Regions from separate parts of the Pseudoalteromonas sp. CO325X genome, predicted to be linked through region 2. Evidence: predicted binding sites of a transcription regulator. Region 2 holds the regulator's gene; the other holds the start of a gene.

Region 1 (6,562 bases), on a different contig from region 2:
GTACACCATACCCGTGACTTTACCGGTATCATCATAAGGTGTTGCCGACTTACTCATTACTACCTCAGTAATATTGAACGTTGAATCCTTCATATTTAAAGGTTCGAATACATTTTTCTGCATATAAGCTTCAAATGTCATACCGGATACATCTTCAATTAACAGTTGTACCACTGAATATCCACCACCGGAATAAGACCATTTTGTATTTGGCGCATGGATAAGTTCAACGGGTCCAGCGCCGTTGTTATTACCATTTAGTGAGTCGACAATAGAGGATAACTTGTCTCGAGATTCCCACCCAGTATAAGGCCCCAAAGACAGGCCGGAAGTGTGAGATAGAATATTTCTTAGTGTGACTTTTTTTACATCAAAATCAGACTGGGGAATTTGCCAGCGTTTAAGATATTGATTAATTGGTGTATCGAGATCCACTTTGCCTTGAGCGACTAATTGCATTGCTCCCCAAGCAGTTACCAGCTTAGAAATAGAGCCTACATTGAACAAAGTCCTTTGAGTAATTTTAGTTTTAGCCGCAACGTCAGCAAAACCATAGGAACGAAAGCCCACAACTCTACTTCCATTAACGAATGCCAGAGCAACGCCGGGAGCTTTGTGCTTTTCTAAAATTTGCGGTACACCATCGTCCAAACGCTTTGTGAGCTCAGATATATCTTTAATTTCTTTGCCAATAGAAACGTTGGCAAAAAAAGCCCCCGATATTATCAAGATAGTTCTAATCATAACTTTCCTTGTGTGTTCTGCTCCATGATACGAGCCGTTTTAAGCTTGAACGAGAAGCGAGTGTCAGCCAAGCTTACAACGTCGTTCACGTATTTATTCTGTTAGGCATTGGTAATGACAAACTCGTGAAAGCCTTCTGTTTCAGCAGGCTCCACTTTCTCAACAAGAGCCACATTTAATTGAGTAAACAAGTTACTCCAAAACTTCAACGCCAAGCCGTCGTTTATATAAACTGCTACATGCCATTGTTCGCTCACAGCTTGCATCAAGTGTTGAACGACAAATTTCCCGACACCTTGCTTTCGATATTTAGGGAGGATAAATATATCAGCCAATTCCGGCATTTCTTTACCCCGAATCTCGGTCGTCTCAACAGTGGCAAAGCCTACAACCTGGTCAGAAACAAAAATTAGATAAGCGGCACTCCCTTGTTCACCGCAAACAACGGAATTGAGGTATTGTTCATCAATATCAAAGCGCCCGTCAGTACCAACATCCTCTTGATCAAATGAACTTTGGTGATATTGGTAAAACTGCCACAGCATACACAATGTGCCACTGTCTGTTGTTTTAGTTTTCCTTACTTTGATTTCCATTTGGTGCTCGTTCTTATTAAGGCTCAAATCCATAGCTTCCAACGGTGAAGGCTACCTTGGGTTTCTGATGCCAAATCTACATAGCAGCCCGTTAAGTGTTTAATATAGTTGGCATTTAATTCTACTTCAGTCTTAAAGCCCGAGAAACATTCACCGTTAAGTTGATATTTAATCATCCCATCATGATGTTCCCAGTGATAGGTTTTTCTGAAGTACTCTTTGGCCGCTTCTTCAGTAGGGAAAGAAAAAATTAGTTCGAATTTACAAGATTCTATTTCCGGATAAGCTTTTCGAAGTGACCCAACTAACGTTGCGATTCTATTCATGCTCACCTAGATATACCCCCCCGCATACAACCTCCTTATTACATTCACTTGCAAATCGAATATAACACTAATTGATGCTGAGAATACTATGCTCTCCTGTAAGTACTTTCCAGAGATTAAGGACTTATTTAGTCGAAAGCCGAGACTTCGATTCGTTCAATATCGGCATTAGCTCCGCACTGTGTATAGCTCTTCGAGCAATTCAATATATAATTTTTTTGTTCATTTTCACTGATTCATAAGCAGAAACGGAAGCCAGCCTACCGCTTTAAATGATTCATTAGCTTTTTTGTTCACTTAACAACGCTAGCTTGTACACAAATGGCGCTAAATTAAGTGCTTAGGCACGCCACTGAGCTTACCTTTACGGCCGCTAATACGCTTGCATAGCGCCGAGGGCGTGGCATAATCAGCCCATCAACAACGACGTGAGTTAACTATGAGCTGGTTAGGTAAGTTATCGCACCAACGTGCGCCTTGGGTACTGTTAGCGGTGATTGCCACCGTATTCGAAGCAACTGCTTTGTATTTCCAATATGCCATGGACTTAGCACCATGCATTATGTGCATTTATCAGCGTACAGCAGTCTTAGGTGTGCTATTTGCGGCCTTACTAGGCTGTATTAATCCACAAAATATGTATTTACGCCTAGTGGCGCTGGCGAGTTGGCTGGTTGCCAGTATTTGGGGTTTCTTGCTCGCCAAAGAACATATCATGATGCAAACCACCACAGACCCGTTTGCCTTTGTATGTGAGTTTGAACCTAACTTCCCAAGCTTTATGCCTTTACACGAGTGGCTGCCGAGCTTTTTTGCTGCTACCGGTGATTGTGGCAACATTGATTGGCAATTTATGGGGTTATCAATGCCTGGGTGGATGCAAGTGATCTTTGCGGTGATGGCAGTCGTTGCAATTATCATTACCTTAAGCAGCTTTTTTTATAAACCTAAGGCTTCATGATTTACTTTCTTCCCAGTCAAATTCCGAAACTCAAGTCGCTCAGTCACAATGAGCGACTCGCTATAGTGGCGGATTCATTAAACAGGCTATCAGCGCAGCGCCGAGTCATGCTCAATATTATTAAACTGCTGCTGATCACCCCACTATTTCTGCTGCTGGTGCGCTTTGAAGGCTGGCACATGTTACCATGGCTGCTCTTAGCCGGCATCGCCTATCCTATTATTGTGCTCCCAGTGCGCCATGCATTCGCACTGTTTCACCTTGATGAAGCCATCACCGCACTTAAAAAGGGCAACTAAACGTTGCCCTTTGGTTTATCAGCAATACTTTGCCACTATCTTACCTTCACCAATTCCCGAATTTGCGCCAACGTACTTGCACCAATACCTGGCACAGCGTCTAGCTCATCAACACTACGGAAATTGCCTTGCACCTGACGATATTCGATGATGGCGGCTGCTTTGGTGGGGCCAATGCCCGGCAGCGATTGCAGCTGTTCTTGGGATGCTTGGTTAATATCAAGTTTGGCTGGGGTTACCTGCTCACTCGCTTGTTGAGGTGCCTCAGCAGCGACCACCGCTGGGGTAAGTACAAGCGCACAGGTGGTGTAGAGTGCGGTTAGTAGCTTCATGCTTCTCTCCTTAGAAGTTAAAATAAAAATCCTTGTTACTTCAAAACTAAATAAAGAATAATTACTGAGATGTGTCAAATAAAACTAACGATGAAGTCGTGCTTTTTTGTGGTAAAAATGCTTAACCCTTTAAAAGGAATGATTAAAACCCTTGACGGGCGAATCGCCAACCACTACCCTTACTGTATAAAAAAACAGTACCCTTGAGGAGAAGCCATGGCTGTTGTAACTAAATACGTTGTAGAACGAGACGGAGTCGAGCGCATGACCTTTACTAGCAAAAAAGAAGCCGATGCCTATGATAAGATGCTCGATATTGCCGAAAGCTTAGAAGAGTTATTAGGCGGCGTTGATGTTCCCTTAAGCGAGCAACAAGTAGAAAGCCTGTCGTTGGAAATAGCAAAACAAAAAGACGACTTTATGCACGTACTTAAAGGTACTAAGCCTGCAGCAAAGGCCACAAAAAAAGCCAGCAAAGAGCCAAGTGATAAGGAAAATGTTACCGAGCTCAAAGCCAAAGAAGCGTAAAGCTATTTCTTAGATATAAAAAAAGCCAGCATTGCTGGCTTTTTTTATCATTCGCGTTACTTAGTAACCGCTGCAACGGCATCGGCAAAGTAATCGATATTATCTTTGCTTACCCCTGCCACATTTACACGGCTAGAACCGACGATGTAGATTGAATACTCTTTTTGTAGGCGTTCGATCTGTTCTTTGTTAATCCCAAGGAAAGAGAACATACCGTGCTGGCGTTCAATAAATGAGAAGTCCATGCCTTCGCATTTGTCGTTTAACTTATCCTTAAGCAATGAACGCAAACCATTGATACGAGAGCGCATGTCATCAAGCTCTTGGTGCCACATCGCAGTTAGCTCGTCGCTACTAAGAATAGTATTAACAATATCTGCACCGTGTGCCGGCGGCATCGAGTAAATACTGCGTACCACACTGAGCATCACTGAATTAGCAATATCAGCAGTGGCTTGATCTTTTGAGATCACTGAACAGGCACCAATACGCTCACGGTATAAGCCGAAATTTTTCGAACATGACGAACAAATGATTAGCTCATCTACCTGCGAGGCCAAATGGCGTAAACCCGCAGCATCCTCATCCAAACTCGTACCAAAACCTTGATAGGCGATATCAACAAGTACTGTAAAGCCCTGAACTTTGGCGATTTCAGCTACTTTTTGCCACTGCGCAAAGTTCAAGTCCATGCCGCTTGGGTTGTGGCAACATGCATGTAACAGCACCACATCACCCGCAGGCACTTGGCTGAGCGTGTTCACCATGTCATCAAATAACAACCCTTTGTTATCATAGTCATAGTAAGGGTACTCTTTCACATTCAGGCCAGCCGCTTCAAATAGGCTAATGTGGTTGGCCCATGTTGGCGTAGTCACCCACACCGTGGCTTGCTCATTACAACGCTTAATGAACTCGGCCGCCACCCGTAACGAACCCGTGCCCCCTGGAGCCTGAGCTGTACGCACACGGTCCGCTAGCAAAGCCGGGTGAGCATCGCCAAGTAGTAGTTGCTCCATTTTCTGACAATATTCCAAATTACCGGCCAGCCCAATGTATGACTTAGTGGTTTCATTGGCGAGACGAAACTCTTCAGCCTTTTTAACGGCCTTCAATACAGGGGTTTGCCCTTGCTCGTCTTTGTATACGCCAACACCTAGGTCAATTTTTTTGTCATTGGTGTCGGCTTTAAACGCAGCCATAAGCCCAAGAATTGGATCTGTCGGTAAAGGTTTTAATTGTGAGAACATGGAACTCTCTTTATTATCTCAGGTTAGGTTAGTCCTGACGGCTGGTTGGTAAGTGCTCGCTAATCTCTAAACACGCAGCTATTAGCAACGCAACCTGATCAGGGGTAAAAAACTCGTCGGTAAATGCTTCAGCATCAATAATGCCCACTACTTTACCTGTCTCGTCATAAAGCGGCAAGCAGCTTTCTGCTTTCACTTTGGGGTCACATGTATAGTATTCGCCACCGTTGGCAACATAGTCTTCCACATCATTTATCACCCGAGCAACCCCGCTGAGTGTAACCTGCACATTATTGCTGGTTGTTGCAAAGTCAGGGTTAATAGGAAAAAGAGGACGACTAGGTGCGCCGTAATAAGCGAGCTTAAGTAGCTGTGGCTGACCTTCAATATGTTGACTTTGATAAATACCAAACCAGTCTACGCCACTTTCTTGAACAACAAAATCGACAATCGCTTGAAGCTTTCTCAACTTTGCTTCACTGCTCGGGGGCAAATGTTCGCGTAAATCGAAGGGCTGCTCTTGCAGATGACCAAATAAACTACACGCTCCACCCTCGCCCAACTCAGGAATTTGATATTGCCAACGAACATCGGCACTCGCGTTGTTAAGGTATTGCTGTAGCGCCTGTTGTTTATTCGCCACTAACTTGGGCTCAGCGCTAAGTTGTGCATTTTCTAAGTAGCTTAAAAGCATTTAGCCGTCCAAACATCTAAACATTTAGCCGGATGCTAACACACCTTTTTATTACCGTGCAATACAAAACCGTCGCTTCGACACTAAGCCAGTCATTAGAAGGTAAAAAATAGGGTTCTGAGGCAATATGAGAGGGTTAGTCGATATGGTAGCGAATGCGTATTTCATTTCCCGCTTGATTGTATTCCACATCTTCAGCCAGCTCTTTAAGTAGCTCAATACCACGGCCATAGCTTTGCTGGAGTTGGCTACCTGCTGCGGGCTCAAAAGAAAAACCAGCACCCGAGTCGGTAACGCTTAAAAGCAGTGTTCGTTGCTGTGGCTGATAACAAACTCGCAGGCATATCTCACCTTCGGTGAGTTCGCTTAGGCGTTGTTCACGCTCGCTGTAGTATTGTAAAAAGCCGTCGTCATCGGCCTTCAAAGCAGAGTCTAACCCTAAAATACCGTGCTCTAGAGCGTTGTTATAAGCCTCTGATAACAATATAAACAGTGTCGATTTGTGGGTGTTCAGCCCAGGCAAGTGGCCAACGAGGTCCATCAATTGCGCCACTGGGTCCACCGTTTTCAACTCCTCGGCACTTAACGCTACCTCAAGCTCAATGGGGAGTGGACTTATGGTGTGATTAATAGGTTGTAATGGCGCCTGAGGTTGCGGGTCGATAATCACCACGCTGTAATCGTCTTGTTGATCTTCATTATCGGTAAAATAATGCACAGAGGCAATGATGTTGTCAGTACGGATCATCGCTTGCGACGCCAAGGTGCGTAGCAAACCGCTGTAGCCAAATTGGTGCTGTTGTGCATTTTCGGCCTCAATGATGCCATCGGT
Region 2 (6,562 bases):
ACTATTTTTTTGCCCACTAACTGGTTTGGGGTGGCCTCGTCATCGTTGAGGAGGAAGCGTACGTCCACCTCTAAGCCCAAGGCGCGTGCAACCAGTAACGACTTTATACAATAGGGGCAATGTTCAAATATAAACAGCTTCATAAAAAATACCTCAGAGCTTGCGAATTACTACCTTTTGGCCTTAGCTGTAACTAAACAATAGTTGCCGGACGAAAGCAAACTTTCGCCATTAGATCATCATGCAATATGAATCCGTTTACGAATTTTGGTTTACTCACAGCAGTCCACAGGATTGGTTTAAAAAAAGCGCCGACTTTGACGCCACAATAAAAAAGCAATTTTTACCTACTTACGAGGCAGCGCGCCAAGGCGAGCTTTATTCTTGGCGAAAATCTGCTCGAGGCGCGTTATGTGAAATTATAGTGCTGGATCAGTTTCCTCGTAATATGTTCCGCGATACGGCCCAAGCGTTTGCAACCGATACACTGGCTTTATGTTTGGCGCAGAATGCGGTGGAAAAAAAGTTTGCTTTGGAACTTGATGATACCGAGCGTAGTTTCTTATACATGCCCTATATGCACAGTGAGAGCCAGGCGATTCATGTGGTGGCCGAGCAGCTTTTTCGGCCCTTGAGTAATTATAAATATGAACTGGCTCACAAAGAAATCATTGACCGTTTTGGGCGTTATCCACATCGTAATGATATTCTCGGTCGGCAATCGAGCGACGCTGAGCAGGCGTTTTTAAATCAGCCCGGTAGCCGCTTTTAGTTAAGGGCTTTGTGCCCACTGCTTCGCTTGCTCACGTTGTTCATAACGAAAGGATTTAACCTCTGCATGAATAAAGTGTGCGCCTAGTTGCTGGGCAAAGTCACCAAGCAACGAATTGGTGGCAATGGCTACTTTGTTCACCTTTTTATGATGGTCACGCACAAATTGCAGATGAGAGAGTAACGCGGCAAATGAGTCCCACCCCGGAAAGTGTTCAGTAGCAATAATGAGAGCATGTAGCTTTGCATGCTGTTCAATGTAAGGGTCGATAATACGCACTGCTGCTGCAAAGTCTTCTGCTGTCAGCTGGCCTTGTGGTTCGAGTAGGGCAGTATTGTGTGTTTCGTTTATAGTGATATTGAGCATATATCCTCGCCAACGAGTTCATTGGATGCTCTATCAATATAGAATATTTACTTTCAAACGGTTGGTTATTGGTGCACGGTTGAGGGCAGTGCGCTGAGGTTTAAAGTTTCACCTACGCAGCTTTGCAGCAAACTCTGAACTTGGTCTTTTTCGCTTTGCGAGTAGCGAAGGTCATACTTGCTCATGATGTAATTAAAGCGCTGAATGTACTGACAACGGTAATCTTGGTGCGGCGGCAACCATTGCCAAGGACCTTTTGCTCCTTTGCTACGATTTAGGCCATCATCAACAGCAAGCAAGTTCTCCATATCGTTGGCAAATTGTGCCTTTTGCGAACGACTCCAGGTGGCAGCACCGTGTTCATAGGCAAATTTAAGCGGCACAATATGGTCTATATCTAAGTCATCGTCATTGCGTAGTATCTGCCCTGAATAAGGGTCATGCCACTGACCGCTGGTGACGGTGCAGCGCGCCTGGGTGGTGTAGCTTACATTAGTGTGTGATTGGGCAATCAGCACTTCAGCACGGGCGTCTTGGCAGTCGTGATCGGTGTCTAACCAATGTGGCCAGTTATCCCGATGATAACTATTTTCTGATGTGTGTTTAGTGTAGTTCTTTGGTAAACGTCCACCGTCTGCTAGACAGCTTTCTAAGTTCGCATAGGGAGTGAAAGATTGAGTGCGTTGATAATGAGCAGAGTCTTCAGGGTGACAAAGGCCGCTGCGCGACATCTTGACCGTATCGGCTTTGCACGCACCTATCGTCAGTGCCGAAATAAGTAAAAGGAACGCTGAAAATACACCTTGGCGAGTCATCTAACTGCTTAATAATATGACTAAAACAGCGCTACTTTAAAGCATTGTCGCGCATTCGTCACCTATCACTTTATGAGTATGAGGTGAGGTTGCATATGAACAAAAGCGAAGTTGCATTAATTAAGGTTGCAACAGTCAGCAAATTCCCTGATTTTATTTGCGATTTTCATTTAACTGTATATACTCACAGTTAAATGTACTGTATGGAAACCCAGTTGTATGCGCCCATTAACTAAACGCCAATCGCAAATTCTTGAGCTGATTAAAGTCTTTATTAAAGATACCGGCATGCCGCCGACGCGTGCAGAAATTGCACAAACACTGGGGTTTCGCAGTGCTAACGCCGCAGAAGAACATCTTAAGGCGTTGGCTAAGAAAGGCGTAATTAAAATGAAGCCTGGCGCGAGTCGAGGTATTCAATTGGTCGAGGAAGAAGAACCCGAACAATTGGGCCTGCCTTTAATTGGCCGCGTTGCTGCGGGCGAGCCTATTCTTGCCCAACAGCATATAGAGAGTCACTGCCAGATAGACCCATTGTTGTTCAAGCCTGCTGCAGATTACTTGCTGCGCGTAAATGGCATGAGTATGAAAGACATCGGCATCATGGATGGCGACTTATTAGCGGTACATCGCACTCAGGTGGCTGAAAACGGCCAAGTGGTGGTCGCGCGGGTTGATGAAGATGTCACCGTGAAGCGCTTAGAAAAAGCTGGGCGTAAGGTTCTGCTGCATGCAGAGAATGAAGAATTCACACCCATTGAAGTCGATTTAGAAAACGAATCCTTTAATATTGAAGGCTTAGCTGTAGGTGTGATCCGAAACGCCGACTGGATGTAATTAAATTTACTTATTTTGCCTCTAATAGGTCGGTTATTAGGGGCTTTCCCCACGTTCCCTCCTTAGCCACAGTGCTTTCTAACAGTTTGAATCTCCCTGTTAATTTATTAATAAAACGTAAACAAAAATAGTGTATTAACTTGCTATTAGCTCAATCTTTGACTAATTGGTTATATTACAGGCTTTGCTGGTCGGTTTTTCAACAGTTTGTTTAGGGTCAAAGTTGTCGACTGGTAAAAGCATAATAATAACGAAGATTGGGTATTAAGCTGTAACCGCCTCTTCCTTGCATTGCGCAACAATAAGGAGATGGTACACATGAAGAAGCTGAGCTCCCTCATGTTGCTATGTCTGTTATTCCCTCAATTGGTGTCCGCGAATAGCAAGTACAACTTGCGCCAAGGGGTAACTGACATTAGCGAAAATGTTTACCAACTACACATGACCATATTTATTATATGCTGTGTGATTGGTGTGGTTGTTTTCGCGGTGATGTTTTGGGCGCTGCTCAAACACCGCAAGTCAAAAGGGGTCACCCCCGCTACCTTTCATGAAAGCACCAAAGTAGAAATACTTTGGACAGCGATTCCATTTGTTATTCTCATAGCCATGGCTGTTCCGGCCACCAAAACCCTGATTGCTATGGAGGATACATCAAAGGCCGATATCACCATTAAGGTGACTGGATCACAATGGAAATGGCACTACGAGTATATGGGTCACGATGTGGGCTTTTACTCACTGCTGTCTACGCCTCAAGAGCAAATCAAAAATGCGCAAAATAAGGGCGACAATTACCTCCTCGAAGTAGATAAACCCTTGGTCATTCCCACTAATCAAAAAGTACGTTTTTTAATGACCTCGGATGACGTCATTCACTCTTGGTGGGTGCCCGATTTTGCAGTAAAGAAAGACGCTAACCCTGGGTTTATCAACGAAGCTTGGACGCGCGTAAACGAACCGGGTACGTATCGCGGCCAGTGCGCCGAGTTATGCGGCAAAGACCACGGCTTTATGCCGGTGGTCGTAGAAGCAAAACCCCCTGAAGAGTTTGACGCTTGGCTGGCAGAGCAGAAACAAGCGAAGCAAGCTCAGGCGCAGGCTGATGCTGAGCTGCTAGAACAAATCCTCTCAGAAGATGAGCTTATGGCATCGGGCGAGCAAGTGTACATCACTCGCTGCGCAGCTTGTCATCAGCCTACGGGGCTTGGTTTACCTGGAGTCTTCCCCGCCATTAAAGGCAGTCCCATAGCCACCGGCGATATTAACGACCATATCGATATTGTGCTGCACGGTAAGCCAGGGACTGCGATGCAGGCATTTGTCGGTCAACTTACGCTTAAAGAGTTGGCAGCGGTGGTTACTTACCAACGCAATGCCTTTGGTAATGAAACCGGTGACATCGTTCAACCAAGCGTGATTCAGGCCTATATTGATGGGGAGGAACAATGAGTACAGCAGCTGCAACACATGAACATCACGGGCCTGCAACCGGAATTAAACGCTGGCTTTTTACTACTAACCACAAAGACATCGGCACCTTGTACTTATTATTTTCGTTGTTGATGTTTTTAACCGGTGGCGCCATGGCAATGGTGATCCGAGCCGAGCTATTCCAACCAGGACTTCAGCTGGTTGACCCTCATTTTTTCAACCAAATGACCACAGTACACGGTTTGATTATGGTCTTCGGCGCCGTGATGCCTGCCTTTACGGGCTTAGCTAACTGGATGATCCCCATGATGATTGGCGCGCCAGATATGGCTTTGCCGCGAATGAATAACTGGAGCTTTTGGATTCTGCCATTCGCTTTTGCCATCTTATTGCTGTCGCTGTTTATGGAAGGCGGCGGTCCGGCCTTTGGGTGGACCTTCTATGCGCCCTTATCGACCACCTACAGCAACGACAATACTGCCCTGTTTGTATTTGCCATTCACATTATGGGGATAAGCTCCATCATGGGGGCCATTAATGTCATTGTGACTATCGTTAATATGCGTGCTCCAGGGATGAAGTGGATGAAATTACCGCTGTTTGTGTGGACCTGGTTGATCACTGCGTTTTTATTAATTGCAGTGATGCCGGTGTTGGCGGGTGCGGTGACCATGGTGCTCACTGATAAGTATTTTGGCACTGATTTCTTCAATGCCGCCGGTGGTGGCGACCCTGTGATGTTCCAGCATATCTTTTGGTTCTTTGGTCACCCGGAAGTGTACATTATGATTTTGCCAGCGTTTGGCATTATCTCCACCATAGTTCCTACCTTTTCACGCAAAAAACTGTTTGGCTATTCGTCCATGGTATATGCCACGGCCTCCATCGCCTTGCTGTCTTTCGTGGTGTGGGCCCACCATATGTTTACCACCGGTATGCCACTGGCCGGGGAATTGTTCTTTATGTACTCGACCATGTTGATATCGGTGCCAACGGGAGTAAAAGTATTTAACTGGGTAGCCACTATGTGGCGCGGTGCCATCAGCTTTGAAATACCAATGATGTTTGCTATCGCCTTTATTGTGTTGTTTACCCTCGGGGGCTTCTCAGGGTTGATGTTGGCAATTACCCCAGTGGATTTCCAGTACCATGACACCTACTTCGTGGTGGCGCACTTCCACTATGTTTTAGTGACCGGGGCGGTGTTCTCGATTATGGCCGCTGCTTATTACTGGCTGCCAAAATGGACTGGGCACATGTATAGCACCACGTTGGCGAAATGGCATTTCTGGCTGTCGTTAGTCAGCGTTAATGTGCTGTTCTTCCCCATGCATTTTGTAGGTTTGGCGGGTATGCCACGGCGTATTCCAGACTATGCGCTGCAGTTTGCTGATTTTAACGCCATTATCAGTATTGGTGGTTTCGCCTTTGGACTCTCTCAACTGCTGTTTGTTGCCGTGGTGTTCAAGTGCATCAAGGCTGGAGAGCAAGCACCAGCGAAAGTGTGGGATGGCGCAGAAGGCTTGGAGTGGGAGGTAGCATCTCCGGCACCCTACCACACCTTTGAAACGCCACCTAAGGTGCAGTAATGAACCACGCACCGTTATTAAAGAAACTAGTCATCAGCGTCATCGGCATGTTTGCGTTCGCCTTTGCCTTGGTGCCGCTTTACGACGTGTTCTGCGAAGTAACAGGGCTTAATGGTAAGCCCTCACTCGAACAGGCGCAGCAAAGCGAGCATGTGGATGACTCTCGCGAAGTGACGGTGAGCTTTACAACCCATGCGCAAAGTGGTGCCCCCTTTGAAGTGTTAGCGCAAAAGCAAGAAGTGGTGGTGAAACCCGGGGCGATGACAGTGGTGACATTTGCCGCAGCGAATACCAGTGGTGAGCCGCGAGTCATGCAGGCTATTCCATCTGTTTCTCCAGGGCTCGCAGCCAAGTATTTACACAAATTGGCGTGTTTTTGCTTTGACCAGCAGCCGCTACAAGCCAATGAACGGCTTGAATACCAATTGCGCTTTTATGTCGACCCTGCGTTGCCGCAGGAGTATGAGGAATTAACGCTGTCTTACACCCTCTTTGATATCAGCGCTAAGCGACAAGACTTACTCGCAGCGCAAGCGCGATAAACCGAGCGAGGTTAACGAAATGAGTAATCAATACGAAAAATATTATGTTCCGGAGCAAAGCCCCTGGCCGATAGTGGGAGCTGTTGCGTTGTTTTTTATCGCTGTGGGCGCGGGTCTTAGCGTTATGCAGTTAGAGCAAGGCGGTGGCTCTGGTACCTATTGGCTTATTGCTGGTATTGCGGTGCTGGTGTACATGCTGGTGGGGTG

Evidence for each region. Region 2 encodes LexA, which represses DNA repair genes until DNA is damaged. Its sites were predicted from a motif close to TACTGTATNNNNATACAGTA; they were not measured.
Region 1: a site for LexA is predicted at 3,439-3,458, ahead of EXT46_RS17565 (YebG family protein). Genes of this name have one in related genera too.

What each region holds. Positions count from the first base shown of each region.
Region 1 is NZ_SGPG01000033.1:50,728-57,289, forward strand. It holds gene EXT46_RS17535 (serine hydrolase domain-containing protein) at 1-744, opposite strand, end outside; gene EXT46_RS17540 (GNAT family N-acetyltransferase) at 846-1,340, opposite strand; gene EXT46_RS17545 (hypothetical protein) at 1,364-1,666, opposite strand; gene dsbB (disulfide bond formation protein DsbB) at 2,106-2,627, shown strand; gene EXT46_RS17555 (DUF6170 family protein) at 2,624-2,926, shown strand; gene EXT46_RS17560 (ComEA family DNA-binding protein) at 2,962-3,258, opposite strand; gene EXT46_RS17565 (YebG family protein) at 3,475-3,786, shown strand; gene EXT46_RS17570 (amino acid aminotransferase) at 3,843-5,036, opposite strand; gene EXT46_RS17575 (GAF domain-containing protein) at 5,065-5,730, opposite strand; gene EXT46_RS17580 (fused response regulator/phosphatase) at 5,867-6,562, opposite strand, start outside.
Region 2 is NZ_SGPG01000020.1:5,458-12,019, forward strand. It holds gene grxB (glutaredoxin 2) at 1-143, opposite strand, end outside; gene EXT46_RS09930 (DUF924 family protein) at 242-772, shown strand; gene EXT46_RS09935 (STAS/SEC14 domain-containing protein) at 773-1,138, opposite strand; gene EXT46_RS09940 (HNH endonuclease family protein) at 1,204-1,953, opposite strand; gene lexA (transcriptional repressor LexA) at 2,173-2,790, shown strand; gene coxB (cytochrome c oxidase subunit II) at 3,109-4,242, shown strand; gene ctaD (cytochrome c oxidase subunit I) at 4,239-5,813, shown strand; gene EXT46_RS09960 (cytochrome c oxidase assembly protein) at 5,813-6,355, shown strand; gene EXT46_RS09965 (cytochrome c oxidase subunit 3) at 6,375-6,562, shown strand, end outside.